2 regions of the Kribbella sp. CA-245084 genome follow, and region 2 is predicted to be linked to the other one. Evidence: riboswitches for the same ligand, from Rfam matches in the RefSeq annotation. Region 2 holds a riboswitch; the other holds the start of a gene.
The links. A riboswitch is a leader RNA that binds a small molecule or an ion and turns the genes downstream of it on or off. The one in region 2 is predicted to bind thiamine pyrophosphate.
Positions count from the first base shown of each region.

Region 1: it holds a riboswitch for thiamine pyrophosphate, as region 2 does, so the genes downstream of both, ACQPYH_RS01045 (purine-cytosine permease family protein) here and thiS (sulfur carrier protein ThiS) in region 2, are expected to answer to the same signal.

Region 1 is NZ_CP192053.1:210,632-216,594, forward strand. Features, by position in the region: gene ACQPYH_RS01030 (DUF3152 domain-containing protein) at 1-481, shown strand, start outside; gene ACQPYH_RS01035 (hypothetical protein) at 512-1,345, shown strand; gene ACQPYH_RS01040 (alpha/beta fold hydrolase) at 1,342-2,004, shown strand; TPP riboswitch at 2,021-2,139, shown strand; gene ACQPYH_RS01045 (purine-cytosine permease family protein) at 2,135-3,460, shown strand; gene ACQPYH_RS01050 (cation:proton antiporter) at 3,402-4,619, opposite strand; gene ACQPYH_RS01055 (anti-sigma factor family protein) at 4,658-4,888, opposite strand; gene ACQPYH_RS01060 (RNA polymerase sigma factor) at 4,888-5,517, opposite strand; gene ACQPYH_RS01065 (flavodoxin family protein) at 5,541-5,963, opposite strand, start outside.
Region 2 is NZ_CP192053.1:872,402-878,364, forward strand. Features, by position in the region: gene ACQPYH_RS04360 (serine hydrolase) at 1-226, shown strand, start outside; gene ACQPYH_RS04365 (RidA family protein) at 240-626, opposite strand; gene ACQPYH_RS04370 (DUF6807 family protein) at 687-2,546, shown strand; gene ACQPYH_RS04375 (thiazole synthase) at 2,521-3,294, opposite strand; gene thiS (sulfur carrier protein ThiS) at 3,296-3,499, opposite strand; TPP riboswitch at 3,492-3,603, opposite strand; gene ACQPYH_RS04385 (LacI family DNA-binding transcriptional regulator) at 3,652-4,653, shown strand; gene ACQPYH_RS04390 (glycosyl hydrolase) at 4,650-5,963, opposite strand, start outside.

The DNA of each region.
Region 1 (5,963 bases), 660 kb from region 2:
GAGCGGCGTGCGCGACAAGCTGACGTACCGCGTCGAGATCGAGGAGGGGCTGTCGGTGAACGGAGCCGCTGTCGCCGCGGCGATCCACAAGACGCTGACGGACCCGCGCGGATGGCAGGCGCTGCACCCGGTGAGCTTCGAGCGGACCGACAAGGTCGACGCCGATCTCCGGATCATCCTCGCGACGCCGGCGCTGACCGACAAGCTGTGCCTGCCGCTCGACACCGGCGGTGAGGTTTCCTGCCGGGTCGAGGACCGCGTGGTGCTCAACGCGAAGCGGTGGATGTACGGGATCCCGTCGTACAACGGGAACGTCGAGCTGTACCGCAGCTACCTGGTCAATCATGAGGTCGGTCACGCGCTCGGCCATGGGCACTCGACCTGCACCAAGCCGAAGACCCCCGCGCCGGTGATGATGCAGCAGACCAAAGGCCTGGCAGGCTGTCTTCCGAACGCCTGGCCCACCATCAAGGCAACCTGAGAAACTAGGTACGACGGGAGGGAGCAGCGAATGTCGTCACAGGACTTCCCGACGTACGGCCGGGGCGATCAGCCCCAGCAGCCCGAGCAGCAGCAGCCCGGCGAGGAGCATCACTACCCCCCGCCCACGCCGTACGGCGGTGGCACGTACGGCACCGGCCGCGGCACTCCGCCGGCCGAAGGCCCGTACGCGCCGCCCCAGCCCTACGGCACCCCACCCGGTCAGTACGGCGTCCCGCCGCACCCGCAGGCTGGTCCGCACCACGCCCAGCCGCCCAGCTACCGCCCCGGCATGCCGTACGGCGCACCGTCGAGCCCTGAGCCGCACGAGCTCCCCGTGTACGGAAGGGAGCAGCCGCGCGACCCCCGTGCCGCCCGGGTCGTCGGTCTGGCCACGGTGATCGCCGGGTTCTACGGTCTGCTCGTCATCTCCGTCCAGCGGGTCTCGCTGCGCGACATCTCGCAGGCACCGGGCTCACCACTCAACCACCCGCTCCGCACCGACGTGATCGACGCGATCGGCCAACTGCTGCTCGTGGTCGTCGGCGCGGGCGCGCTGTTCATGTGGATCCGCGACGTACTCGCCCGTCGCAAGGCCGGCCGCCAGCCGGAGCCGGCTGAGCTGGTCGGACTCGGGCTGGTCGCGCTCTCCGCTGTACCGATCCTGATCTGGCTGATCATGGTGCTGACCACCGGCCTGGGATCCATCGACGGCGCGGTCGACCGGCTGCCCACGGCGTACGGCTGGGGCGGTGCCGGTCTGCTGATCCTCGCGGTCGGTCTGTTCCTCGGGTACCGCGAACTGAAGCCCGACGTGCCCAACCCGGTCGTCCAGGGCCCACCGGCCAAGGCGCCCTGGGAGTGAGCGCACCAGTCGTCCTGGTGCCCGGCCTGGGCCTCGGCCCCGAGTCGTACGCCCGGACCGTAGAACATCTCGTCACGCCGTACCACCTGGTCACCTTGCCCGGGTACGGCGAACCGGCCGGCGCCCGCGAGGACCTGCACCCGCGCGCACTGGCAGTCGCCCTTGCCGAGAAGATCCGCGAGCGGTCCGTCCTCGTCGGCCACTCCGCCAGCTGCCAGATCGTCGTCGAGACCGCAGTCCGGTACGCCGACCTCGCGCACGCCGTCGTACTTGTCGCGCCGGCGGGTGACGCGCGCATGTCCAGCTGGGTCGACCGTACGGTGCGCTGGCTCGGATCCGCCGTACCGGACTCGCCCAAGCTGATCCGGACCGTGACCCCGCAGTACGCGCGGACGACGCTGCCGACGATCGCCCGCGCGGTCGAGGCCTCACGGCATCACGACCTGGCCGAAGTGATCTCGCAGGTCAAGGCACCGGTGTTCATCGTCCGCGGCAAGTACGACCTGCTCTCGACGGCGGAGTGGGTCCAGCGGCTCGCCGAGCTGAGCCACGGCGAGGCCCGGACCTTCGCCACCGGCGCGCACATGCCGGTTGTCACGAACGGTCCGGAGCTCGCCGCTCTCATAGAACGAGCAGCCGCCCTGCCGGAAACTACCTGACGCGTTAGACTCCAAGCACAACCTATGCGGGAGCTCGCACCGAACACGCGCGGGCTGAGAGGGCGACAGCTTGGGTCGCCGACCGCCTGAACCTGACCGGGTAATGCCGGCGTAGGGATTGGGGTCACTCATGACCGATACCGCTGTTCGTCCTGCCAGCTCGACCGAGGCGCCGCTCGTCCTCACCACCGATGCGCCGCGGACGCTCGGGTTCTTCGACCAGTTCACGCTGTGGGGCAACTTCGGCATCTCGCTGTTCGGCCCGGTGACCGGTGCGCTCGTGGCGGCGTACACGGGCTCGCTGTGGCAAGGTCTGCTCGCGGTCGTCGTCGGCTGCGGGATCGGGGCGCTCGTGCTGGGTGGTGCGGCCGTGTTCGGGTCGCACACCGGTGCGCCGGCGATGGCGAGCCTGCGGGGGTTGTTCGGCCGTCGCGGCTCGATCGCGCCGACCATCCTGAACATCGCGCAGAACGTCGGCTGGGCGACGATGGAGATCATCGTGATCTCGCAGGCCGCGGTCGCGGTGACGAGTGAACGCTGGCGCTGGCTGTTCGTCGTACTGGCCGGGATCATCGCGACGACGATGGCGGTCCGGCCGCTGGGCAGCGTGAAGATCCTGCGGAAGTTCATGGTGTGGCTGGTGCTGATCGCGTCGGTCTACCTGTTCGTGCAGGTGCTCAGCAAGCCGGTGCACGCTCTGCCGCAGGACAGCGTGTTCGGCTTCTGGCCGGCCGTCGACCTCGCCGCCGCGGGTGTTGTGTCGTTCGCCCCGCTGGCCGCCGACTACACACGGCACTCGCGCACCAACAAGGCTGCCTTCGGTGGATCCGCACTCGGCTACGGCCTGGCAGCGATCGGGTACTACGCCCTCGGAGTCGTCGCGGTGGCCACCTTGCAGACCAACAGCGACGACGTGATCACCGCACTGGTCACCCTGCCCGCCGGCGCGATCGCTCTGTTCGTGCTGCTGGTCGACGAGGTCGACGAGGCGTACGCGAACGTCTACTCGACCACCATGGCCACGCACAACCTGATCGGCCACATCGACCGCCGGTGGATCTCGGTCGCGATCGGTGTGCTCGCTACCGGGCTCGCGCTGATGGTTGACCTAGGCAACTACACGCAGTTCCTGTACCTGATCGGCTCGGTCTTCATTCCCCTGTTCGCGGTCGCGATCGCCGACTTCTTCGTGGTCAGCAAGATGAACTGGGACGTGTCCGGCACGGCGAAGTTCCGCTGGCAACCGACGCTCGCCTGGCTGATCGGATTCGTCGGGTACCAGCTGGTCAACCCGGGCACCGTGGCCGGCTGGTCCCCGTTCTGGACCGACGTACAGCAGGCGCTCTTCAACAACCACCCGGTCCCGACCTGGCTCGGCGCGACGTACACCTCGATCGTCATCTCGATGCTGGCCGCGGTTCTGCTCGGCCGGATCGGTCGGCGGCAGGCTGCCTGAGCAGCACGAGGGCGATCGCCGGGAAGATCAGCACGGACAGCAGTCCGGCGCAGACCAGCGCGGCGGCGGTGACCGGAGTCATCAGCCCGGTCACCACGCCGATCTGCGTCGCGGTCACGATGAACGGCAACGAGGTCGCCTGCAACAGCGCGACAGCGGCGGTACTCCGACGACCCAGTGTCCGCACCGAGAGGTACGCCGGTATGCCCCGCACCACGAGCAACGCCAGTAAGAACAGCGGAACACGCACCAGCGCCGCCGGATCGTCGAACAACCCGCGCAGATCCAGCCGCAGACCGCTCGTCACGAAGAACACGGGGATCAGGAAGCCGTAGCCGAGCGCCTCCAGCTTCGTCCGGAACCTGGGGTGAGAGGTCGCATCGCGGTCCACCAAACCAACGACTGCCCCGGCCAGGAATGCCCCGAGGATCGTCTCCAGCCCGAATTGCTCGGCCAAGGCCACAAAGGCGATCAGCAACACCACGGCCGCCCGGACCCGGATCTCCGCGGTGGTGTCCTGCAACCGCAACAGAACCAGGCCGATCCGCTGCGACCTGCCCGCGGTCGCCACGACCAGTCCGGTGACCGCGACGAGCAACGCGAACAGCCCGACCATGATCAACCGCTCGCCCGCGCCCCCGCCCTCGGTCGAGAACACCAGCGACAACAGGAGCACAGCCGCGAAGTCGGCAACCGAAGCCGCGGCAATGGTGAACTGACCGACTGTCCCGTCCACCTGACCAGCGTCCTTGAGCACCGGCACCACGAGCCCCAGCGAGGTCGCCGACAGCGTCACGGCGAGGAGCAACGCGCTGTGCACCCAGCCGGCGGCCGCGAACACCGCACCGGTCGCGCCGCCCAGCACGAGTGTGACCAGGTAACCGAGTACGGCGAGCCGCAGGACCTGACCACGCAGCCGATGGACATCGATCTCGAGTCCCGCGAGAAAGAGCAGGAACGCCAGGCCCAGCACGGAGACGATCTGCACCGGCAGATCGACGTCGACCAGCCCGAGGCCGTGTGGGCCCACGATGATCCCGGCCACGATCTCCAGCACGACGGCCGGTACGCGGAGGCGCGGGCTGAGTCCGAGCAGCAGCGGGGCCAGCAGCGCGATCACCGCGACCGCGAACAGATTGGTGAACTCGACATCCGGCATACCAAGTCAGTGCCGCCGGACCTGCCGGGCGTTACAGGTCAGTCGCGCGGGAAGGCGCGGAACGCTTCCAGCAGGCGTTCTTGGGTTTCAGTGCTGAGGGATTCGGGCTCGACCTGGCCGACCTCGGCGATGGTACGGCGCATTTGCTCGACATAGATCTCGCAGCCGTCGCAGATCGCGAGGTGCTCAACGAAGCGTTGCTCGGCCTCCGGATCCAGCGCTCCGTCGAGGAAGGCGGTGACCAGCTCGACCAGCTCCGCGCACGTCATCACGCAGCTCCGAAGTACTGCTCAAGCTCGCTGCGGACGGCGGCGCGGGCGCGGTGCAGCAGGACACGCTGGTTCGCTGCCGAGATGCCGAGCAGGGTGCAGACCGCGCCGGCGTCCTGTCCGTCGATGTCACGCAAGGTCAGCACCACCTGTTGGCGGGTCGGGAGGTTCTCGATCGCTTTGGCCACCGCAGCCCGGACCTCGTGCGCGAGGACCTCGGTCTCGGTGGACGGCCAGGGCTCGGGAAACGCTCGCCAGCCGCCCGGGTACTGGTCGTCGGGTCCACGGAAGCGGGCCGGGTCGACGGTCGGCTCGTGGTCCTGGAACAGGCTCGTCCACGGCACGGTCCGATGCTCGCGCGAACCGCGCTTGCGGGCGATGTTGACCAGGATCCGGTAGACCCAGGTCTGCAGCGACGCCCGCCCCTCGAACCGCTCGATGCCCTGCAGGACCGCCAGCCAGGTGTCTTGCACGACTTCCTCCGCGCTGGCCGTGGTCGACACGAACGACCTGGCCAGCCGCAGCATCGAGCCGGACCAGCTGTTCAGCAGGCAGGCGAACATCTCCTCGTCTCCGGCTCGCAGCCCGGCGACGAGGACGTCGTCCGTCGGCAGTACCCCCGCCCCCACAAGGCGACGGTACAACAGCATGGTCAGCGGTACTCCGGGTTCTCGAAGTCGTAGCGGCATCCGGCGTCCCACTCCGACCGCTGGTTGCCGTACGCCGGGATCCCGCCGCGGTCCCGGATCATTCGGGCCACATGCAACAGGTTCCAGGTCATGAACGTCGTGTTCCGGTTGGTGAAGTCGTTGTCCGGTCCACCCGATCCCTGATCCAGGTACGACGGACCCGGGCCGGCTTCACCGATCCAGCCGGCATCGGCCTGCGGCGGGACCGTGTACCCGAGGTGCTGCAACGAGTACAGGACGTTCATCGCGCAGTGCTTCACCCCGTCCTCGTTGCCGGTGATCAGGCAGCCGCCGACCCGCCCGTAGTACGCGTACTGACCGTGCTCGTTGAGGATCGAGGAGTTGCCGTACAAGCGCTCGATCACGCGCTTGGTGACCGAGCTGTT
Region 2 (5,963 bases):
TCTGCACCGGTTGGCGTCCGGCTTCCCGCACGACGGCGTACGCGTCGCGGGGAAGACCGGGACGTTCGGGGCGTTGCGGCACGAGGTCGGCGTGGTCACGCTGCCGGGCGGTACGGCGTACGCGGTCGCGGTCTTCACGCTCGCCGCGCGCGGCGACGTCCGCCAGCCACGCGTGGACGCCGCCATCGGCGAGGCGGCCCGCGTAGCCGTCGACCTCCTGCGTTAGACGATCTGCTGCGTTAGACGATCGCGAATGCTTCGATCTCGAGGAGGACGTCGGGGTTGAACAAGGCGGCCACCTGGACGGCGGAGGCGGCCGGTTTGGTGCCGGGGATGTACCTGTCGCGCACCGCGCGGATCGCGGGCATGTGCGCCATGTCGGTGACGAAGATCGTCATCTTCGCGATGTCCTCGAAGGTCGCGCCCGCGCCGGCCAGGCAGCGCTCCAGGTTGGCGAACACCTGCTCGGCCTGGGCGCCGGGATCACCGACGCCGACGAGCTTCCCGTCGGCGTCCAGGGCGACCTGTCCGGCGATCGCCACCCACTGCCCGTGACCGGTCACGACGTGGCTGTAACCGTTGCCCGGGGCAACTCCAACTGCGCGCGGATACTCCAGGTTGCTCATGCACCAGATATACCCCGGCAAGGGTTGAGAAACCGGTTTCCATCGGGAGAGGATACGGGTGTGGGCCGGACACCGAAGGACTCGATCACGATCGCCGACGTCGCGCGGCTGGCGGAGGTGTCGCGGGCGACCGTGTCCCGGGTGATGAACGGCCGGCTCACTGTCGCACCCGAGATCGTCGCCCGGGTGCGCGCGGCCGCGGACCGGCTCAACTACCGTCCGAGTGACCTGGCACGCAGCCTGTCCCTCGGCCGGACGAACATGGTCGCACTGGTGGTCCCCGATCTGGGCAACCCGCTGTTCCAGCAGATCCTTCGCGGCATCACGAACGCGTCCGCGGCGGCCGGTTACCGGGTGCTGGTCGCGGAGACCGACGAGGACCCGACCGCCGAGGCCGAGATCGCGATCGAGGCGCGCCGGCGGTGCGATGCGCTGATCATGGTCTCGCCGCGGTTGGACGAGGAGCGGCTGCTCGAGCTGTTGCCGCAGGTGCAGCCGGTCATCCTCGTCAACAGGCAAGGCCCGGAGGATGTCTCGTCGGTGGTGGTCGACTACGGCCGCGCCGTACGGATCGTCGTCGATCATCTGGTCGGGCTGGGGCATCGGCGGCTCGCGTTCCTGTCGGGGCCGGCGGCGAGTGCGTCGAACACGCTTCGGCTGCGGGCTCTCGAGGTCGCGCAGCGGGAGATCCCGGGGCTGGAGCTTGTCCGGCTCGAGTGCGGGCGGTCGATCGAGGACGGGTACGCCGCAGTTGAACGGGTGCTCGAGTCGCATGTGACCGCGGTGGTCGCGTTCAACGATCTGGTCGCGTTCGGTCTGCTGGCGAGGCTCAACGAGGTCGGTGTCGCCGTACCGGCTGATGTGTCGGTGACCGGGATGGACGACATCGGGCTGGCGCGATTCGCCGTACCGTCGCTGACGACGGTTCGCGTGCCGCAGAAGGACCTTGGGGAGCTGGCGTGGCGGCGGCTGCACGCGTCGATCGCTGCACCGAACGGCGATGCGGACGACGTACCTGAGCTGCGGCTGGCGGTGCGTGCGAGCACGGGGCCGGTGCCGGAGCCGCGATTGCACGGCGGTACGGCGGCTGGTCGGCTCGGGTGGCAGCAGCAGGGCGACATCTTCGCGCTCGGGAGCGATTCGGGCATGCTCGCGCGGTACGAATTCGGACGCCGGATGCCGCAAGTGCACGCGCCCCGGCCATACCTGCACCCGGTCCGCACGCTCGGCGGACACCCGTTGACCGAGGTCAGCCCGGTCGATCATCGGCATCACTACGGCGTCTCGCTCGCCGTACCGGTCGTCAACGGCACCTCGCACTGGGGCGGCCGGACGTACGTCCGCGACCAGGGCCCGACCCTGCTGACGAACCACGGTCAGCAACGCAGCCGCGGCGTCATCGCCAACGATCACGAGCTGATCGACGACATCACCTGGTACGACGAACAAGGCCGGCCGCAGCTCGTCGAACGCCGTCGTCTCGCCGGAGAACTCGCTGCCGGCGGCTGGCGACTCGACTGGCAAAGCGTCCTGACCGCGCGCTACGGCTCGATGCAGATCGAGAACCCGACGACGGCCGGTCGAGAAGGCGCCGCGTACGGCGGGATCTTCTGGCGATTGCCTGTGGCCGAGACGACGGTGCTCTCAGCTGATGGTGAGGGCCTCGACGCCGCGTTCGGTTCGACGAGTCCGTGGCTGGCCTTCGTCCAGGGCGACGTGAGTCTGTTGTTGGTGCAGCCCGATGGCGTACGGCGGTGGTTCCTCCGCGTCGACTCGTACGTCGGCGCGTGCCCAGCGCTCGCCTGGGACAGCCCGCTCACGCTGCAACCCAACCAGGAGCTGAGGCTGTCGCTTACCGCGCTCCTGCTGGATCGGCCGGTGGAACTCGCCGAGGCTAAGTCGTTGGCAGACCAGTTGTAGGCGACGACGCCAGCGCGGATTGCCAGCGGCGAGGGACCCGTCCGGCGAGGCGTGCGGCTCGTCCTGCGGAGACAGCGTCACGCATCGCGGCGGCCATCAGGGCAGGCTTCTCCGCACGTGTCACTGGCGTCGCGAGCATGACCGCATCGCAGCCGAGCTCCATCGCCAGCGCGGCGTCGCTCGCCGTACCGATCCCCGCATCGACGATGACCGGAACGTTGGCCGCGTCCGCGATCAGCGCGATGTTGTGCGGGTTGCGGATCCCGAGCGCCGAACCGATTGGTGCTGCCAACGGCATGACCGCCGCGCACCCTGCCTGTTCGAGCCGGCGGGCGAGGATCGGGTCGTCGTTCGTGTACGGCAGCACGGTGAAACCGTCCGCCACCAACGCTTCCACGGCATCGAGCAGCTCGAACGGGTCGGGCAGCAGGAGGTGATCGTCGGCGACGACCTCGACCTTGATCAGGTCGGTCTCCAACGCCTCCCGCGCCAGCTTCGCCGTCAGCACGGCCTCGGCGGCGGTGTGGCAGCCGGCCGTGTTCGGCAGTACGTCGATGCTGTGCTTCTTGAGTACGTCGAGCACCGAGCCTTCATGCCCCGTGCCGAGGCGGCGCATCGCGACCGTGGTCAACTGGGTGCCGGAGGCAATCAATGCCTCCTCCATCACTTCCAGGTTGGCCGAACCGCCGGTCCCCATGATGAGCCGGGACGTGTACGTCCGTCCGCCGAGCTCCAGTGGATCGTCCATCTCAGCCTCCCTGCGTCGCGCTGACGATCTCGACCCGGTCGCCACTCCGCAACGCGGTCTGCGCCCACTCGGCCTTGGTCAGCACGTTCTGATTCACGGCGACCGCGATACCGGTCGTGCGATCGGAGTACTCCGTGATCAGCTCGGCCACGGACTTGCCGGCCGGTACGTCGATCGCCGTACCGTTCACCCAGACGGATTCCATCGCGCTTCCTCCCTACGCCGGAATTACCCGATTCAGGTTCAGCGGTCGGTGACGGCGTAGTCACCCTCTCAGCCCACTCCCTGCGAGCTCCCGCGGACTTCTCAATTATAGCGTGGCTATCGTGACCGAAACTGCCTGGGGAGGCGACCGTCTTGGCGAAGCGGGTTGGGATCTCGGATGTGGCTGCTCGGGCCGGAGTCAGCCCGACGACGGTTTCACATGTGCTGTCGGGCCGGCGGCATGTCTCGGAGGCGACTCGGGCGCGGGTGCGGTCGGTGATGGACGAGCTCGGCTGGGAGCCGAACCAGCTGGCCCGCAGTCTGCGGACGCAGCGGACGCAGACGATCGCGCTGATCGTGCCGGACATCACGAACCCGTTCTACCCGTCGGTCGCGCGCGGTCTGCTCGACGTGGTCAGCGAGCCCGGGTACCAGGTGCTGATCGGCAACACGGACGGCTCGCCTTCGGCCGAGAAGGATCTGGTCGCGCGGATGGTGACTCGCAGCGTCGACGCGATCGTGTTCGCCGGCTACTACAGCAAGGCGAGCGACGTCGCGGCTGCCGTCGAGGCGGGGATCCCGGTGGCGCTGATGGGCGGGCGTCGAGCCTCTGCGGGGATCGACGTACTGACTTCCGACGACCTCGCAGCGGGGGAGATCGCCACGCGATATCTGATAGGCCGGGGCTATCACCGGATCGGCTTCATCACCGGTCCTGTCGGTGAAGGTCCGCCCGCCGACCGCGTGAAGGGTTATCGGCGCGCGCTGACCTCGGCCGGGCTGCGGTTCAACGGTCAGTTGGTTGTCCGTGAGGAGTTCTCGCGTGCCGGCGGTACGGCGGGGTTGCAGAAGCTGCTCGAACTGCGCAAGCCGCCGCGGGCCGTGCTGTGCACGAACGACATGGTCGCGATCGGCGCACTCGACGTCGCGCGTGATCGCGGGTTGCGGGTTCCCGACGACCTTGCAGTGATGGGTTTCGACGACATCGAGGCTGCCGCGCTCATCTCGCCGTCGTTGACCACGATCGCGGGCGATCCGCGCGAGCAGGGTCGCGCGGTCGGCCGGGTCCTGCTGGGCAGGCTGGAGGGGACGGCCGCCAGCCTGCCGCAGCGCATTCTGTTCGCGCCGTCCGTCGTACCGCGGGAATCCGCCTAGGGCGCGGTGACCGACGTCACCGTCGAGCCCGAGATGTACGTCGGCCAGACGCCTACCGTGACTGTGATCTGGCCGTTCGCATTAGGTGTCATCGTGCTGGTCAGACCGTAGAGGCTCGTGACCTGGACGGGGCCGGTCGCGTTGACCGTCACCGTCGTGTTGGATCCGGACGCGGCCCAGATGGCGCGGAACGGCGTACCGTCGTTCGCCGCGTAGACCTGGTCGATCAGGCCGTTGCCCGGGTTCTCCTTGCCGAGGAACGTCGCGCCGCGGAGCTGCCGTGCGGCTGTGGCATAGGCGACGTACGACGGCTTGGGGGTGTACTTGCCGAGTGCGTCGGCCTCGTTGTGAACCAGCCCGAAGTTGTTCTCCGCCGCGGCCGGGTCGATGCCGTCGTTCTTGAAGTCGTACATGTAGAACCGGTCGACGTCGTGCCCGGGCACGTTGAGCATCTCGCGCGCCATGTACATCGCCTGCGTCGGCTCGTCGACAGGGACCGCGCTGCCGGAGCCGGTGTACCAGCCGGCCTCGGTGATCCAGATCGGCTTGTCGACACCGCCGTTGTACTGCCGGATCGTTGCCCGCACCTGATCGATCGCCGTACCGAGACTCTCGGGCGCGTGCAGGAAGTTGTACGGGTGGATGGATACGACGTCGAGGTACTGCAGCCCGCCGAGCTGGCAGAACGTCTGGAACCAGGCCTGCTGGGTCACGTCGGTGTCGCCGCCGGCGACGATGTTGAGATCGGGATGGGTGGCCTTCACCTTCGTGTACGTCGCCTTCAGCAGCGCGAGGTAGCTATCGGGTGTCTTGTTGGCGGGACCGGCTGCGTTGACGTCCCACTCGTTCCACACCGCGAGGTTGTGGACCTGCGGGTTCTGGTTCGCCAGTGCGTTGGCGTAGTTGGCGAACGCGGTCCGGCCGGCGTCGGTGTACGGCGCGTTGAAGAGCTGATCGGGGCAGTCGTAGAGGCAGTTGCCGTAGTCCGCGACCATCAGCGGGTCGAGCCCATTGGATTGGAACGACTGCAGGTACGTCGTGACCTTGGCCGGGAAGGCGTACGTGCCTGCTGTGGTCTCGGCGGCGGACCAGTACGCCTCATCTCTCGCCGTCCGAGCACCGGCCTGACTTACCAGCGGGATCACATCGGGCGCCCAGGAACCGGCGAAGTGCGTGCCGACCCCGTTGTACGTCGTGGGCGTGGTCGCCGCGACCGCGTCGACGTTGACGGAGGCCGTCGTACCGCCGCCGATGATCAGGCTCTTGTCCAGCGTGAGCATGATCGCCTTCGCCGGCCCGTGCCAGACGCC